DNA from 3 places in the Mesorhizobium sp. L-2-11 genome. Region 1 is predicted to be linked to each of the others. Evidence: riboswitches for the same ligand, from Rfam matches in the RefSeq annotation. Region 1 holds a riboswitch; each other region holds the start of a gene.

What was found. Region 1 has a riboswitch for thiamine pyrophosphate ahead of thiC (phosphomethylpyrimidine synthase ThiC). Riboswitches for the same ligand answer to the same signal wherever they lie in the genome.
Region 2: linked by a shared signal. The riboswitch ahead of thiC (phosphomethylpyrimidine synthase ThiC) and the one ahead of thiC (phosphomethylpyrimidine synthase ThiC) in region 1 are both predicted to bind thiamine pyrophosphate.
Region 3: linked by a shared signal. The riboswitch ahead of thiB (thiamine ABC transporter substrate binding subunit) and the one ahead of thiC (phosphomethylpyrimidine synthase ThiC) in region 1 are both predicted to bind thiamine pyrophosphate.

Annotation. Positions count from the first base shown of each region.
Region 1 covers NZ_AP023257.1:4,846,134-4,851,918, forward strand. Annotated here, with positions in the region: gene JG739_RS23305 (ABC transporter permease) at 1-392, shown strand, start outside; gene JG739_RS23310 (ABC transporter ATP-binding protein) at 389-2,029, shown strand; TPP riboswitch at 2,131-2,247, shown strand; gene thiC (phosphomethylpyrimidine synthase ThiC) at 2,339-4,168, shown strand; gene thiO (glycine oxidase ThiO) at 4,165-5,166, shown strand; gene thiS (sulfur carrier protein ThiS) at 5,135-5,332, shown strand; gene JG739_RS23330 (thiazole synthase) at 5,337-5,785, shown strand, end outside.
Region 2 covers NZ_AP023257.1:6,429,297-6,435,081, forward strand. Annotated here, with positions in the region: gene thiO (glycine oxidase ThiO) at 1-829, opposite strand, end outside; gene thiC (phosphomethylpyrimidine synthase ThiC) at 826-2,661, opposite strand; TPP riboswitch at 2,765-2,881, opposite strand; gene queE (7-carboxy-7-deazaguanine synthase QueE) at 3,162-3,899, opposite strand; gene queD (6-carboxytetrahydropterin synthase QueD) at 3,896-4,252, opposite strand; gene queC (7-cyano-7-deazaguanine synthase QueC) at 4,252-4,950, opposite strand; gene JG739_RS36270 (hypothetical protein) at 5,477-5,746, opposite strand.
Region 3 covers NZ_AP023257.1:1,146,774-1,152,558, reverse strand. Annotated here, with positions in the region: gene thiQ (thiamine ABC transporter ATP-binding protein) at 1-371, opposite strand, end outside; gene thiP (thiamine/thiamine pyrophosphate ABC transporter permease) at 368-1,984, opposite strand; gene thiB (thiamine ABC transporter substrate binding subunit) at 2,224-3,237, opposite strand; TPP riboswitch at 3,281-3,394, opposite strand; gene JG739_RS05470 (thiamine diphosphokinase) at 3,517-4,161, shown strand; gene JG739_RS05465 (ABC-F family ATP-binding cassette domain-containing protein) at 4,163-5,785, shown strand, end outside.

The DNA.
Region 1 (5,785 bases):
GCGCGGAGGTGCTGGAGCTGCGCGAGCGCATGTTCGTCAGCGCGGCGCGAGCCATGGGAGCAAAGCCGGCCCGGATCATCATCCGGCACATCGCACCCCTCGTCCTGCCGACACTGGTGACGATTTCCGCCATTGATTTCGCGACCGTCATCTTATCGGAATCGGCGCTGAGTTTCCTTGGCCTCGGCATTCAGCCACCCGACTTCACCTGGGGTGCGATGGTGGCGAACGGCCGCGGCTATCTCGCCACCGCCTGGTGGATCGCATTCTGGCCGGGTCTTGCAATCATGCTGACGACGCTGTCGCTCAACATTCTCTCGAACTGGGCGCGCACCGTCGCTGATCCGCAGCAACGCTGGCGCCTTCAGACATTGCGAAAAGCTGCCCGATGAGCAACGCGACCATTCTCAAAGTCGAGGGCCTGACCGTCGATTTCCTTTCGGATGATGAGCCGGTACGCGCCGTCGACGACGTCTATTTCCACGTCAGCCGTGGCGAAACGCTGGTGATCCTCGGCGAAAGCGGTTCGGGAAAAAGCGTCAGCACCAGCACGGTGATGGATCTCGTCGACTGTCCGCCAGGCGATATCGTGGCCGGCTCCTGCCGGTTCGACGGCGTCGAACTGGCAGGCCTCGGCGCCGAGGCGCGCAGAAGCATCAACGGCCGCAGGATTGCGATGATCTTTCAGGATCCGCTCGCCTACCTGAACCCCGTCTATACGGTGGGGCGCCAGATCCAGGAGGTGTTTGAGAGCCACGGCGCGGGAAGCGGCAAGGACGCACGCGCCAAGGCGATAGAACTGCTTCGGCGCGTCGGCATTCCACATCCGCAAACGCGCGTCGACTTCTATCCGCATCAGTTCTCGGGCGGACAGCGCCAGCGCGTGATGATTGCCATGGCGATCGCGCTGAAACCGGACATCCTGATCGCCGACGAGCCGACGACCGCTCTGGACGTCAGCGTGCAAGCGCAGATCCTCGATCTGCTGCGCGATCTCCAGCGCGAAACCGGCATGGCGTTGATCATGATCACCCACGACCTCGAAGTCGCCGCGTCCATGGCGGACCGGATCATCGTCATGAACGCCGGCAAGGTCGTCGAGACGGGTATCGCCAAGGCAGTCTTCAGCAATCCGCAGCACGCCTATACAAGCCGCCTCATCGCCGCCCTGCCCCACGGCAACGCAGCGGAGGCGCCAAACAGGCGTTCGACGGCGATCGCCGGCGAGACGCTGCTCAAGGTGGAACATCTTACCAAGCACTATGAGCTTGCTTCCGGAGCTTTCAGCAGCAAACGGACGTTCAAGGCGGTGGACGACATAAGCTTCGAGGTCAGGAGAGGCGAAACGCTCGGCATCGTCGGCGAGTCCGGCTCCGGCAAATCGAGCGTCGCGCGCATGCTGTTAGGCCTGAACGCGCCAAGCGCCGGCAAGGCGGTCTTTGCCGGTGAGAACATCTTCGACATGAACGGCAAGCGCCTTATGGCGTTTCGGCGCAAGGTCCAGATGGTCTTCCAGGATCCGCACGGATCGATGAATCCGCGCATGCGCGTTTATTCGATCATTTCCGAACCCTGGGTGATCCACCGCGATATCCTGCCGAAGAACAGGTGGAAGGCTCGAGTGGCAGAGCTGCTGGAATTGGTTGGGCTGTTGCCAGAGCACGCCGAGCGCTACCCGCACCAGTTTTCCGGCGGCCAGCGACAGCGCATCGCCATTGCGCGCGCGCTTGCCAGCGAGCCGGAACTGATCGTCTGCGATGAGGCGGTTTCGGCGCTCGACGTCTCTATCCAGGCGCAGGTGATCGATCTTCTGGCCGACCTCAGGACCAGGCTCGGCCTCTCCTATATTTTCATCACCCACGACCTGCCGATCGTGCGCCATTTCGCCGACCGGATCATGGTCATGAAAGACGGAAAGATTGTCGAGGAAGGCCAAACCGCGGCGCTGTTCGGGGCGCCTCGCCACGAATATACGCAAAGCCTGTTGCAGGCTGTGCCTAAGCCCAAATGGCTTACGCAGGCTCAATAGTTCCTGGATATCGGCCTCGATTGTCCGCGCGCGCCCAGCTAGCGTTGCCGATTGATGGACCGAATGCGCTTGACAAAATGGCGATCGCCCGCTCAATTTGACCCATTCACCAGGGGGGTCCCGGCAAGGGGCTGAGATACTGCTGGCTTTCGCGGCGCAGTGACCCGTTGAACCTGATCCAGTTCATACTGGCGTAGGGACGGTGCAAGCGCTTTGCGGCCCGAAATCCTGTAAGCAGGCAGGCAGAAGCGTCTTTTCATCCTTCCGGCACAGAACTGGGTCTCCAATGCTTGAGCAAAGGAGCCTCAAATGAATGCCATCGCCCCCGCCGTTTCGACGGGACCGCTGCCCGCCTCGAGGAAAATCCACAAACCCGGCCTGATTCACCCGCAGATCAGGGTGCCGATGCGGGAAATCGCCGTCCATCCGACTGCAGGCGAACCGCCTGTCACCGTTTACGATCCGTCCGGCCCCTTTACGGATCCGTCTGTCGAAACCAGCATCGAAAAGGGCCTCGCCAGGTTTCGCCATGAATGGGTGACGGCGCGCGGTGACGTCGAATTTCACGATGGCCGCAGTGTCAGGCCGGAGGACAACGGCTTCGCGTCAGGTGAGCGCCTGACGCCGGAGTTTCCCATGCGCCACCGGCCGCTAAAGGCAAAAACGGGCAAAGCGGTGACGCAGCTTGCCTATGCGCGCGCCGGGATCATCACCCCCGAAATGGAGTTCGTCGCCATTCGCGAGAATCTCGGCCGCGAGAGTTTTCGCGGCGGGTTACAGCGCGACGGCGAGTCTTTCGGCGCGGCGATCCCGGACTTCGTCACGCCGGAATTCGTGCGCGACGAGGTGGCGCGTGGGCGGGCTATCATTCCAGCCAACATCAACCATCCGGAGAGCGAGCCGATGATCATCGGCCGCAATTTCCTAGTCAAGATCAATGCCAATATCGGCAATTCAGCCGTCACCTCGTCGATGGCCGAAGAGGTCGAAAAAATGGTCTGGGCGATCCGCTGGGGAGCCGACACGGTCATGGACCTGTCGACCGGTCGCAACATCCACAACATCCGCGAGTGGATCGTCCGCAATTCGCCGGTGCCGATCGGAACCGTGCCGCTCTACCAGGCGCTTGAGAAGGTCGGAGGGATCGCCGAGGACCTGACCTGGGAAATCTACCGCGATACGCTGATCGAACAGGCCGAACAGGGCGTCGACTATTTCACCATCCATGCCGGTGTGCGGCTGCACTACATCCCGCTGACGGTCGACCGGGTCACCGGCATCGTCAGTAGAGGTGGTTCCATCATGGCGAAATGGTGCCTGCATCATCACCGCGAAAGCTTCCTCTACGAGCATTTCGAGGAAATCTGCGACATCGCCAGAGCCTACGACGTGTCGTTCTCGCTCGGCGACGGCCTTCGTCCCGGCTCGATCGCCGACGCCAACGACGCGGCGCAGTTCGCCGAACTGGAAACGCTCGGCGAGTTAACAAAGGTCGCCTGGGCCAAGGATTGCCAGGTCATGATCGAGGGGCCGGGCCATGTTCCCATGCACAAGATCAAGGAGAACATGGACAGGCAGCTCGAAGTCTGCGGCGAGGCGCCCTTCTACACGCTTGGGCCGCTGACCACCGACATCGCACCCGGCTACGACCACATCACCTCAGGCATCGGCGCGGCGATGATCGGCTGGTACGGCACGGCGATGCTCTGCTATGTCACGCCCAAGGAGCATCTCGGTCTCCCCGACCGCAACGACGTCAAGACGGGCGTCATCACCTACAAGATAGCCGCGCACGCCGCCGACCTCGCCAAGGGTCATCCGACAGCGAAGCTCCGCGACGATGCGCTGTCGCGGGCGCGGTTCGAGTTTCGTTGGGAAGACCAGTTCAACCTGTCGCTCGACCCCGAAACCGCGCGCTCCTTCCACGACGAGACCTTGCCGAAGGAGGCGCACAAGCTGGCGCATTTCTGCTCGATGTGCGGGCCGAAATTCTGCTCGATGCGCATCTCCCACGACATTCGGGCCGAGGCGCAGAAAGAGGGCATGGCGGCGATGGCGGCGAAGTACCGCGAGGGCGGCAACCTTTATATGCCGGTGGACGGCGAACCGCCGATGCCGAAGGTGCCGGAGCCGTCATGAAGCTGCTGGTCAAAGGGGCCGGCGTCGCCGGCCTCACCGCCGCCTTCGAACTCGCCGCCCGCGGTGCTGCGGTAACCATTGCCGAGACCCGGCATGGCCTCGGTGACAACGCATCATGGATGGCCGGCGGCATGCTGGCGCCCTGGTGCGAACGCGAAAGCGCCGAGCAGCCGGTGCTGGATCTCGGACGCGATGCCGCCGACTGGTGGGATGCGGTGCTGCCGGGTCATGTCACGCGGGCGGGAACGCTCGTTTTGGCAATGCCGCGGGATGCGGGCGAACTCGACCGGTTTGCAAGCCGCACGTCGGGTCATCGGCGGGTCGACGAAGACGAAATCGCGCTCCTGGAACCCGATCTTGCCGGCCGCTTCCGACGCGGGCTGTTCTTCCCGGGCGAAGCCCATCTCGACCCACGCCGTGCCATGGCGGCGCTGCATGAAAAACTCGCCGGAAGCGGCGTCGAGTTCCGCTTCGGAGTGGACGCCCGGCACATGACGGGATTCGGCCGCGAGATCGACTGCATGGGAATGGCGTCCAGCGATGAAAGGCTTCGCGGCGTTCGCGGCGAGATGCTGATCCTGCGTACACCCGACATCTCGCTGTCGCGCCCGGTCAGGCTGCTGCACCCGCGTTTGCCGCTCTATCTGGCGCCGCGCGCCGACCACCATTTCATGGCGGGTGCAACGATGGTCGAGAGCCTGTCCACGGAGCCGGTCACGGTACGGGCGATGATGGAACTCCTGAACGCCGCCTATTCGGTTCATCCCGCCTTCGGCGAGGCCGCGATCGTTGAGACGGGCGTCGGCATTCGCCCGGCGTTTTCCGACAACCTGCCGCGCGTCGAAGCGCATGGCAGAACCGTCGCGATCAATGGGCTCTACCGCCATGGTTTCCTTCTGGCCCCCGCCATGGCGCGCCGGGCGGCCGACCTTGTTTTCGATTCTGACAAACCGGTGGAATTTGCTGATGAAACTGACGGTCAACGGCGAAGCGCATGAGCTCGCCGCCGCCACCCTGGCGGAGCTTCTGGTGGCGCTTGACTACGAAGGCAACTGGCTTGCAACGGCCGTGAACAGCGAGCTTGTGCACGCGACTGAGCGGGCGCTGTTCCAGCTGAAGGACGGCGACCGGATCGAGATTCTCTCACCCATGCAAGGAGGTTAGTAACGTGATCGAGCTTTACGGAACCAAGCTTTCGTCGCGCCTGCTTCTCGGCACCGCACAGTACCCCTCGCCCGCCATTCTTGCCGATGCGGTCAAGGCATCCTGTGCGTCCGCGGTGACCGTCTCATTGCGCCGCGAAATGGCCGGCGGCAAGGGTGGCGAGAAATTCTGGTCGCTTATCCAATCGCTGCGGCTGCATGTCCTGCCCAACACCGCCGGTTGTCACTCCGTCAAGGAAGCCGTCACGACCGCAAAGATGGCGCGCGAGGTTTTTGGCACGAACTGGATCAAGCTCGAGGTGATCGGCAATCATGATACGCTGCAGCCGGATGTCTTCGGCTTGGTCGAGGCCGCGCGAATCCTGTGCGAAGACGGGTTTGCAGTATTTCCTTATACGACAGACGATCTCGTCGTCGCCGAGCGATTGCTGGAAGCCGGATGCAGGGTGCTCAT
Region 2 (5,785 bases), 1.6 Mb from region 1:
CGGGAAAGGCCGGACGAACGCCGACACCGGTTTCAACGATCTCGGCCTCGCCAAAGGCCGGATGGAGGGCATAGGCGGCACCCAGCAGCTCCATCATGGAACGCGCCGTGACCGGCCCGGCGGACTGGCTTTCAATCATCGTCGCGCCGATCATGAAACGGTGGTTGGTGCGCGGCACCATGTAGAGCGGAAAGCGCGGATGAAGCAGCCGGACCGGGCGCGACAGCGAAATGTCAGGCGTGCGCAGGATCAGCATCTCGCCGCGAACGCCGCGCAGCCTGTCGTCGACCGCCGCCATCCCCGTGCAGTCGATCTGGCGATCGAAACCGGAAACCTGCCGGGCGTCGGCGCCGAAGTGGAATTCGCCCCCCATGGCTGTGAGCTTTTCATGGAGTGCCGCCATCGCCTGGCGCGGGTCGAGATGAGCCTCATCGGGAAACAGCAATCCTCGCCGGAAGCGACCGGCAAGGTCGGGCTCCAGCAGCGCGATTTCGTCTTCGTCGACACGCCGATGGCCTGACGTGCGGCTGGCGAAGCGGTCGAGCTCGCCCGCATCGCGCGGCGCGGCCACGACCAGTGTTCCGGCCCGCGTCACCTGGCCGGGCGTCGCCGCATCCCACCAGTCGGCGGCATCGCGTCCGAGATCCAGCACCGGCTGCTCGGCGCTTTCACGCTCGCACCATGGCGCCAGCATGCCGCCGGCGAACCACGATGCATTGCCGCCAAGGGTCTGTCGAATCTCGGCGACTGTGACCGTCGCGCCGCGGGCGGCGAGTTCGAAGGCGGCGGTGAGGCCGGCGACGCCGGCCCCTTTGACCAACACCTTCATGATGGTTTCGGCGCCTCTGGCATGAGCGCTACGCCGGTCTCGTCAGCCGGCATGTAGAGATCGCCACCCTCACGGTATTTCGCCGCCATCGCCGCCATGCCCTCCTTTTGTGCTTCGGCGCGAATGTCGTGGGAGATGCGCATGGAGCAGAATTTCGGCCCGCACATCGAGCAGAAATGTGCCACCTTGTGCGCCTCCTTGGGCAAGGTCTGGTCGTGGAAGGACCGCGCCGTTTCGGGATCGAGCGACAGGTTGAACTGGTCCTCCCAGCGGAACTCGAAGCGCGCGCGGGAAAGGGCATCATCCCTGACTTTCGCCGCCGGATGGCCCTTCGCCAGATCGGCGGCATGGGCGGCGATCTTGTAGGTGATCACGCCAATCTTGACGTCGTTGCGATCGGGAAGGCCGAGATGCTCCTTGGGCGTGACGTAGCAGAGCATGGCGGTGCCGAACCAGCCGATCATGGCGGCGCCGATACCTGAGGTGATGTGGTCATAGCCCGGCGCGATGTCGGTCGTCAGCGGTCCAAGCGTGTAGAAGGGCGCCTCGCCGCAGACGGCGAGCTGCTTGTCCATGTTTTCCTTGATCTTGTGCATCGGCACGTGGCCGGGGCCCTCGATCATCACCTGACAATCCTTGGCCCAGGCGATCTTCGTCAGCTCGCCGAGCGTTTCCAGCTCGGCGAATTGCGCCGCGTCGTTGGCGTCGGCTATCGAGCCGGGGCGAAGGCCGTCGCCGAGCGAGAAGGACACGTCATAGGCGCGGCAGATGTCGCAGATCTCCGCGAAATGCTCGTAGAGGAAGCTTTCGCGGTGATGGTGCAGGCACCATTTGGCCATGATCGAACCACCTCGGGAGACTATGCCGGTGACCCGGTTAACTGTCAGCGGGATGTAGTGCAGCCGCACGCCGGCGTGGATGGTGAAATAGTCCACGCCCTGTTCGGCCTGCTCGATCAGCGTGTCGCGGTAGACCTCCCAGGTCAGGTCCTCGGCAATGCCGTTGACCTTTTCGAGCGCCTGATAGAGCGGCACCGTGCCGATCGGCACCGGTGCATTGCGCACGATCCATTCGCGGATGTTGTGGATGTTGCGGCCAGTCGACAGGTCCATCACCGTGTCGGCGCCCCAGCGGATCGCCCACACCATTTTCTCGACCTCCTCGGCCATCGAGGAAGTGACCGCCGAGTTGCCGATATTGGCGTTGATCTTGACCAGGAAATTGCGACCGATGATCATCGGCTCGCTCTCGGGATGATTGATGTTGGCAGGAATGATCGCCCGCCCGCGCGCCACCTCGTCGCGCACGAATTCCGGCGTGACGAAGTCTGGGATCGCCGCGCCGAAGGCTTCCCCGTCACGCTCAAGCTTGCCGCGCAGGATCTCGCGGCCGAGGTTCTCGCGGATGGCGACGAACTCCATTTCGGGCGTGATGATGCCGGCGCGCGCATAGGCAAGCTGGGTCACCGCCTTGCCTGCCTTGGCCCTGAGCGGCCGGTTGCGAATGGGGAATTCCGGCGTCAGGCGCTCGCCGGTGGCGAACCCATTGTCTTCCGGCCGGACATGGCGGCCGTCATAGGCTTCGACATCGCCGCGCGCCGTGACCCATTCGTGGCGAAGCCGGACAAGTCCCTTTTCGATGCTGGTTTCGACAGTCGGGTCTGTATAGGGGCCGGATGGATCGTAGACGATGACGGCCGGCTCGCCGGCCGTCGGATGGACGGAAATTTCGCGCATCGGAACCCTGATCTGCGGGTGGATGGCACCGGGCTTGTGGATCTTTCGTGAGGCGGGCAGCGGTCCCGTCGACACGGCGGGTGTGAGGGCATTCATCTTGAGGCTCCTTTGCTCATGCATTGGAGACCCAGTTCTGTGCCGGAAGGATGAAAAGACGCTTTTGTCGACCTGCCGAAACAGGACCTCGGGTGTAAACTCCCGCAAAGCGCTTGCACCGTCCCTACGCCAGTATGAACTGGATCAGGTTCAACGGGTCACTGCGCCGCGAAAGCCAGCAGTATCTCAGCCCCTTGCCGGGACTCCCCTGGTGAATGCGTCGAATTGAATGGGCCGGCGCTATTTTGTCAAGCGCATTCGTCCCGCAGCGGTGATCGACGACCAAACAAACCCAGCGGAAAAGGATGCTAGCATCGAGAGCAAGTGACGTCCCAGAGCAGCGGTGAAGCGCCCCCAATAAGGCGAGGCCTCATGCGGATTCGGTGCCTTTTCCAGCACGGTATTTTCGGGGCTTTCCGGAACGACGCTGCTGCCACCCAGTTGGGTGAGATTGTTATAGATGTCTGTCTTGCTCGTCGTCGGCAATCCTTCCGCTTCGGCTAGACGCCCCGTTTGTTCCCCCAGAGCAGAACATGAAGCTGCGGCAGTACACGCGCCTCGAACCACCTGTCACGGGTCACCTTTTCAACCAGCCATTCCATGCGCCTCATCACACCGGCCATGTCGATGAACGCGTCTTCGTCGCCGGGACGCGGCGGCGTGTGATTGCCGGGCTGCAGATAGACGGGTAATTGCGGGTAGCGCGCCGCGGCGTCTTTGGCATAGGCATAGTCATCATCGTCGAAGACAACGAGCTTGAGCGCCATCTGCGGCTTATCCTGCGCCGCCTCTAAGCAGGCGTCGAACGCGGCCCAATCTGTCGTCATTTCGCTTGAGGGCGGCTTGGGGCTTAGTACCAGCACGTCGAGATCCGCGAACCATTGCTTAGACACCGAGCCTTGGGTTTCCAATGCAAAACGGTAGCCCTCACCATGCCCGCGGTCGATCAACTGGCCAAGCGGCTGGATGGCCGGATTGCCGCCCGACAGCGATACCATCACGGGCTGACCGCCGGAAAGCGCAATGACCTTTTGCCAAACCGCGTCGGGAGACATCATCTCCCAATCATGGCGGAAGCGACGGTCCACCGCATGCAGGCTGTCGCACCAGGAACAGCGATAATCGCACCCGCCGGTTCTTACGAACACCGTCGGCAAGCCGATCAGCACGCCTTCGCCCTGAATGGTCGGCCCAAAAATCTCGCTCACCCGGATTCCGGGATGCAACGCGCAAGTCATGGTCGGTATTCCGCCCAGGTTTTCGGCGTCTCGCTCACCCGCACGGCGGAGGTTTCGGGTAGCCGCATCTTGCACCAGTGGTAGAAGTGCCTGGCCAGACATTCCGCTGTGGCATGGTCATGCCCCAGCACGTCGTTAAGATGCCGATGGTCGAACGTCCCATCGATGTAGTGCTTGAACGCCGCCAGATCTTGGTAGTCGCGCACAAAGCCGTGTTCGTCCAGTTCGCCACCTGAAAGCTCCACGACGACGACGTAGTTGTGGCCGTGCAGGCGTGCGCACTGATGATCGGATGGCAAGGAGGTGAGCTGATGCGAGGCCGAGAAGTGGAACTCTTTGGTAATGCGGAACATCACGCGCTCGTTGTCTGGATAGCGTGGAGCCAGAAGTCTGCATCCTCATAATCTGTCGGGTCGGTGATGCCGGCCAGATCGAATGCTTCGCGCCGTTCGACGCATGTCCCGCAGCGACCGCAATGACGTGCACCGCCCTTGTAGCAGGACCACGTCGCCTCGAACGGTGTGGCGTACTTTGCCCCCTCGCTGACGATGTCGGCCTTCGACATATTCACATACGGAGCGTACAGGCGGATATCGGCGTAGCCTGCGAGGGCATGGTTCTGCATCGTCTGAAAGGCGTCGATAAAAGCGGGCCGGCAATCTGGATAGATGAAATGATCTCCGCCGTGGACGGCAGTGGCCACCGCATCGGCCTGCTGCGCGGCGGCAACCCCGAAGGCGATGGCCAGCATGATGGCGTTCCTATTCGGCACCACCGTGATCCTCATGGAGTCTTCGGCATAGTGCCCGTCGGGCACGTCCACGTTATCAGTCAGCGCCGAGCCGCTCAGGTTCCGGCCGACATCGCGGATATCGACGATCTGGTGCGGAACACCCAGCCGCTTGGCGCACATAGCGGCAAAGCCGAGTTCCTTTTTGTGCCTCTGGCCGTAATCGAACGAAAGCAGGCCAATGAGTTTCTGCTCGGTCGCCACCTTGTGAGCGAGCGAAACAGAGTCCAATCCGCCGGAGCAGATGACGAGGGCATTCATGGTTTGAATCCTTGTTTTGACCGGGTAAGGCTGCGACCGGAGATTTCTCTGCGTTCCCACTACTCCACGGAGCCGGTTTTGTGAATGGGGTGCACGCGATTGAGCCCACGTACCTTGTTGTCAGCGTCCCCAGGATGACTTTGCACGCGACTTGTCGCGTATCTTCGACCGCTGGGGTGCTGACGCCGGCACTGCGTATATAGGCGTATAGACGATGCAGAAATCACTGCCGTGGCCCAGCAGCATTCCCGACACACCTTCGGCTTGTCCGGTTTGCCCCAGAACATGACGTCCCGAGTTTCGGCGACAACGCAAGGGTCGACCGGCAGTCCAGTCAAAGGCTTCTGCCTCGTGCTTTGCCGTTTTCTGGTCTGCGCATAGATCGCCTCGAGCCGCCGCGCCTCGTCATTGGTCAGAGCTGGGAATTCCTTTCCGAGGGCGCGGCTCGATAGGGGCCACCATTCTGGTTAAGAAAACGGAAGAGCAGATCGATCAGCCGCTCGGGCATGTCGATAAAGGCATTCACCTATTGCCGGAATTGATCGTAGCGCTGCAGAAAAGCTGTTTCGCCAGGAAGGTACCGTTCGATCGTCCGCCGAGCGCAGGCATAAAGAAATTCGGCGTGCGGGGTTGCATCGAAGTATCGGTAGAAATCCCCGGTGTCATTCAGCACCCGGACGTTGAATTGCGGCGTCGGTTCCCATTCGACCAATGGCAGAAGGCGCTTCGAATTGCTCTCCAGCACGCGCCTGTATTCGTCGATCTGGTCCAGGATCGCGGCCGAGACGGGAAACACCACTCCCGGCGATTGAAGCGGTGCATGGCAAGGACGTGG
Region 3 (5,785 bases), 3.0 Mb from region 1:
AGCGCCGCGGCGATTGCGCCGTGGTCGGCCTCGGTCAGCCTGAGCGACGGCGAGCGGCCAAGACCGACATTTCGTTCGACCGAAAGATGGGCGAAGAGATTGTTTTCCTGGAACACCATCGACACTGGCCGCGCCGAAGGCGGTTTGCCGCCGACGTCGCCGCCACCGATCAGCACGCGTCCCGATTGCGGCGTCTCGAAGCCGGCCACCAGGTTGAGCAGTGTCGATTTTCCCGAGCCGCTCGGCCCCATGATGGCGGTGATCTTCGAGGCGGCGAACCGGACATCGAATAAAAACGGCGCTTCGCCATAGCTGAACGAGACCTTTTCCAGCCGCACAGCCGTACCGTTTTCGCTGTTGAGCGTCATCATCTCTCTCCCCGCCCCAGCCGGTCCGCGGCCAGGACAAGCGCGAGACAGACCAGACCGAGCAGCAATGCCAAGCCGGCCGCGTCCATGGTGCGGTAGCTGCCCATGCGGGCCAGCAAGAGATAAGGCAGCGTCTGCAGGGAGTCGCTGCCAAACAGGGCAATGACGCCGAGATCGCCGAGCGACAAAGCCATGGCGAACGCGAAACCGGTGGCGAGCGGCCGCCGCAGCGACGGCCAGTCGACCAGCCGGAACCGGTTCCAGCCGGAAATGCCAAGCAGCAAACAGAGCCGTTCGTGGCGTTCACTCGCCGCATCATAGCCGGGGCGAATGGCGCGGATGGCAAACGGCATCGCCATCACCGCATTGACGGCGACGACCATGACAGGGGCGATGGCAAAGACGTCGCTGACGGAACGCAGGAGCAGGAACCAGCCGGCGCCGATGACGACGGGCGGTACGACGAGGACGAAGCCGGCGCCGGTATCGGTGGCGTATTCGAGCAGTGTCCTGGCGCCGACGCGACGCCTCAAGGCCAGCGCCCGTCGCGCCATGACCAGCGACAGCGACAGCGACACTGAAAGCAGCGCCGCCAGCAAGGCGAGCACGGCGCTGGTCAGCGTCGCTTGCCGCACCGCGCTCTCGCCCGCCAGCCGGCCGAGATCGGCGCCAAGGCCGGACATCACCGTGGCCGCCATCGGTCCGGCGACGAACAGCAAAGCCAGGATGATCAATGCTGCGTTCAGCACGGTCTCGGCGGCGCCGGCCGAAAAATGCCGGCGCGAAGCCACCGGCAGGTTGGCGTCGCCGACGGTGTTGGCGCCGAGCCGCATCAATGCCAGCACGACGACGAAGGTCAGCGCGATCTGCAGCACTGTCAGCGTCACCGCGCGGGCAGGATCGAAATCGAAACGCAGCGCCTGGTAGATGGCGACCTCCAGCGTCGTCGCACGCGGCCCACCGCCCAGCGTGAGCACGATCGTAAAGGATGTGATGCAGAGCATGAAGACAAGCCCGGCGACGCCCGGCAGCGCCGCGCGCAGCGTCGGCCATTCGATCAGCCGGAAGGCGGGCCTGGCGCCCATACCGAGCTGGCTCGCCAACCGCCACTGGTCGTCCGGCACTGTCCCAAGCGCTTCGAGGAACAGCCGCGTGGCCAGCGGCAGGTTGAAGAAGACATGGGCGACGAGGATGCCGGACAGGCCGTATATGCCCGGCCAGCCCTGGCCGCCAATCGCAGAGAACACGCCGGCGAAATAACCGGCACGGCCATATAGAGCCAGAATGCCGAGTGCTGCGACGATGGCCGGCAGCGCGAGCGGCACGGCGAAGAGCTGCAGGATCAGGCCGCGACCAGGAAAGCGCGGATGCCGCGACAGCGCCCGCGCCACGAACAGCGCCGGCACGACGGAAAGCAGCGTCGACAGAGCCGCCTGCCAGAGCGTGAAGCGGGCGACGCGCAAGAGGTAGGAATCGAAGGCCGACGCGGCCCCGGACGGATCGCGTGCGCCTTCCACGATGAGCCCGGCGAACGCGCCGCCGACCAGCAGCGCAACAGCGGCAAGCGCAATGGTGCCGGCGGTGACGCGGGGGTCGGGTGATTGTGCGCGTTGCACGCTAGACCACCTGACGCGAGATTGTTAGCGAGGATTGCGTTCCTTCGCGCCCCCCTCTGTCCTGCCGGACATCTCCCCCACGAGGGGGGAGATTGGCCGTCACCCACGCGTTAGCCAATCTCCAATCTCGCTGGAGAAGGGCCGGCAATGGAGCTGCCGATCTCCCCCCAAGTGGGGGAGATGTCCGGCAGGACAGAGGGGGGCGCCATAGGGTGATCACCTTGATCAGCTCGCTACGATTACTTGCTCATCACCGACAGCCATTCGTCGACCCAGGCCTTGCGGTTGGCGGCGACTTTTTCGGGGCTGAACAGCAACGTCTTGGTCGGCTTGACGAGCTTGTCGAAAGCCGGATGGAGCGGCTTCTCGGTCTTGCCGGCCGGGAACATCCAGTTAGTCTCGGGAATGACATCCTGGAATTTCGGCCCGGTCATGAAAGTCAGGAACTGTTTCGCCAACGGGTTCTTGGCACCTGATTTGGTGATTCCGGCAACCTCGATCTGCAGATACGCGCCCTCCTCGAAGGACGCCGCCTGGTAGCGTCCGGTGTTTTCGGCGACCATATGATAGGCCGGCGACGTGGTATAGGACAGCACCATCGGCGCCTCGCCCTTGGTGAACAGGCCGTAGGCCTCGCTCCAGCCCGGCGTCACCGTGAGCACCTTTGCCTTAAGCTTGGCCCAGGCTTCCGGCGCCTTGTCGCCATAAACCGACCTCACCCACAACAGCAGGCCGAGACCGGGCGTCGAGGTGCGCGGATCCTGGATGACGATCTTCTCGTCGGCATCGCCCTCGACCAATTCCTTCAGGCTCTTCGGCGGGTTTTTGAGCTTTTCGGTGTCGTAGACGACGGCGAAATAGCCGTAGTCGAACGGCACGAAAACATCGTCGCTCCAGCCGCCCGGCACCTTGGCGTCGATGACGGCGCCATGCGATGAAAACAGGCCGGTGGCCTTGGCTTCCGCCGTCAGATTTGTGTCGAGGCCGAGCACGACGTCGGCTTTAGTCGCGGCCCCTTCCAGTCTGACGCGGTTGAGCAGGGCGACGCCGTCGGCGACCGCGACGAATTCGAGAGTACAGCCGCATTCGGCCTCGAACGCCTTCTTGACCGCCGGGCCTGGACCCCAGTCGGCGGTGAAGCTCTCATAGGTATAGACGGTGAGTTTTTCCTGCGCGGATGCCTGCCCGATGCCTGCGAGAATGGTTGCCGCGAGCAGCACTGCCGAAACAAGTGTGTATAAAAACGTGCGCATCGGCGCCTCCTTCGTTGGCGTTGAAGGGAATTGAGGCGTCGGCTTGTCCGAAACGTCTAATCCCTCCGCCGGTACAAACCGGATCAGGTTCAGCGGGTTGGCAGGTTGCCTCTCAGCTGGTCCGCGAAGATCGCGTCCAGCACCCCGTTAGAGCGTTTCGACACATAGGCCCGGTCCAACTGCGGCGCAAGCGCAAGTTTGTCGGGCGCAAGCAAGTTTGCCGGCCCATCCGGAACGCGGCCTTCCGTTTCGCAAGCAGGGCTGGTAAGGGCCACGCATATGAGCAAATTCACCATCCTGCTTGGCGGCGACCTTATCCGCACGCCGCTACTCGACCGCCAGGTCGAAGGCACGCGTGTCATCGCCGCCGACGCCGGCATCAACCATGCCCGGACGCTGAGCCTGACGCCGGAACTCTGGGTCGGCGACTTCGATTCGGTGCCGGCGGATTTGCCGGACGAGCTCGCCGCCGTGCCGCGCCAGGTGTTTCCGGCAGAAAAGGACAAGACCGACGGCGAACTGGCTATCGCCGCTGCGCTCGAACGTGGCGCGACCAGCCTCGTGCTGGCCGGCGCGTTCGGCGGCAAGCGCACTGACCACGCATTCCTGCACCTGGCGCTCAGCGTCCGGCTGGCCGAGGCAGGGACAGAGGTGCTTTTGACCAGTGGCGCACAGGAAGGCGTCCCCTTGCTTCCCGGAAAGGCCGGCTTCGACTACGCCGACGGCATGCTGTTTTCGATTCTCGGTTTCTCCGACCTTGGCGGCCTGACCGTGAGCGGCGCCAAATGGCCGCTGAACCATGTCGAGGTGGCGTTCGGCTCGTCGCTGACCATTTCGAACGAGGTCAAGGGCCGGCTCGAAATCGCGCTGGGCAGCGGCCGCGCGCTGCTGCTCGCCCATCCATTTCCCCTGCCTGAGAGCTGACATGGCGCCGCCGCTTCTCAATCTCGACGGGATAAAACTGACCTTCGGTGGCACGCCGCTGCTCGACGGGGCGGAACTGACGGCGTCGGCGGGTGACAAGATCGCTCTGGTCGGCCGCAACGGCTCGGGCAAGTCGACGTTGCTGAAGATCGCTGCGGGATTGATCGAGCCGCAGGATGGCGAAGTGTTCCGCCAGCCTTCGGCAACAGTGCGCTACCTGCCGCAAATGCCCGACATGGATGGTTACGCCAGCGTCCGCGCCTATGTCGAGGCGGGGCTCGGACCTGCCGACGATCCCTACCGCGCCACCTATCTGATGGAGCATCTCGGACTGTCCGGCGAAGAACGGCCGAACGATCTCTCCGGCGGCGAAGCCCGCCGTGCTGCCCTTGCCCGCGTCATGGCGCCGGAGCCCGACATTCTCCTCCTCGACGAGCCGACCAACCATCTCGACCTGTCGGTCATCGAATGGCTGGAGGAGGAGCTTGCCCGCACCTCTTCGGCGCTGATCGTCATCTCGCACGACCGCCGCTTCCTCGAGCGCGTGTCGCGCGCCACCATCTGGCTCGATCGCGGCCAGACCCGCAGGCTGGACAACGGCTTTGGCCATTTCGAGGAATGGCGCGACACCGTGCTGGAAGAAGAAGAGCGCGAGCAGCACAAGCTTGGCCGCCAGATCGTGCGCGAGGAGCACTGGTTGCGCTATGGCGTGACCGCAAGGCGCAAGCGCAACATGCGCCGGCTCGGCGAATTGCAGACCATGCGCCAGCGCTTTCGCGGCCATCGCGGCGCCGAGGGTGCGGCGACCATGGTGGCCAGCGACGCCGCCGAATCCGGCAAGCTGGTGATCGAGGCCCGGAACATCGAGAAGAGCTTTGGCGACCTCACTGTGGTCAAGGGTTTCTCGACCCGCATCCAGCGCGGTGACCGCGTCGGCCTGGTCGGCCCGAACGGCGTCGGCAAGACGACGCTGCTGAAGATGCTGACCGGCGAATTGAAGCCGGACTCGGGCACGGTGCGGCTCGGCACCAATCTGGAGATCGCCACGCTCGACCAGAAACGCGAGGCGGTCGATCCGCAAGAGACGCTGGCGCAGTATCTCACCGACGGCCGCGGCGAGAACCTCGTCATCAACGGCGAGCAGCGCCACGTCGTCTCCTACATGAAGGACTTCCTGTTCAAGCCAGAACAGGCGCGCACGCCGGTGCGCGAGCTTTCGGGCGGTGAGCGGGCGCGGCTGCTGCTCGCCCGCGTGCTGGCGCGGCCGGCAAATCTTTTGGTGCTCGACGAGCCGACCAACGATCTCGACATGGAGACGCTGGAACTGCTGCAGGAATTGGTCGCTGGTTTTGCCGGCACCGTCATCCTGGTCAGCCACGACCGCGATTTCCTCGATCGCACGGTGACCAGCCTGATCGCGCCGGACGGCGGCGGCCGCTGGATCGAATATGCCGGCGGCTATTCCGACATGCTGGCGCAGCGCGGCGGCACCAGGCTGGACGACCGCAAGACGCGACCGAAGGCCGAGACCAGCGAGGTGGCGGCGGCTGGAAGGACCGAAGCAGCTGCGCCGAAGGGCCCGGCGAAAAAACTGTCGTTCAAGCAGAAATTCGCGCTGGAATCG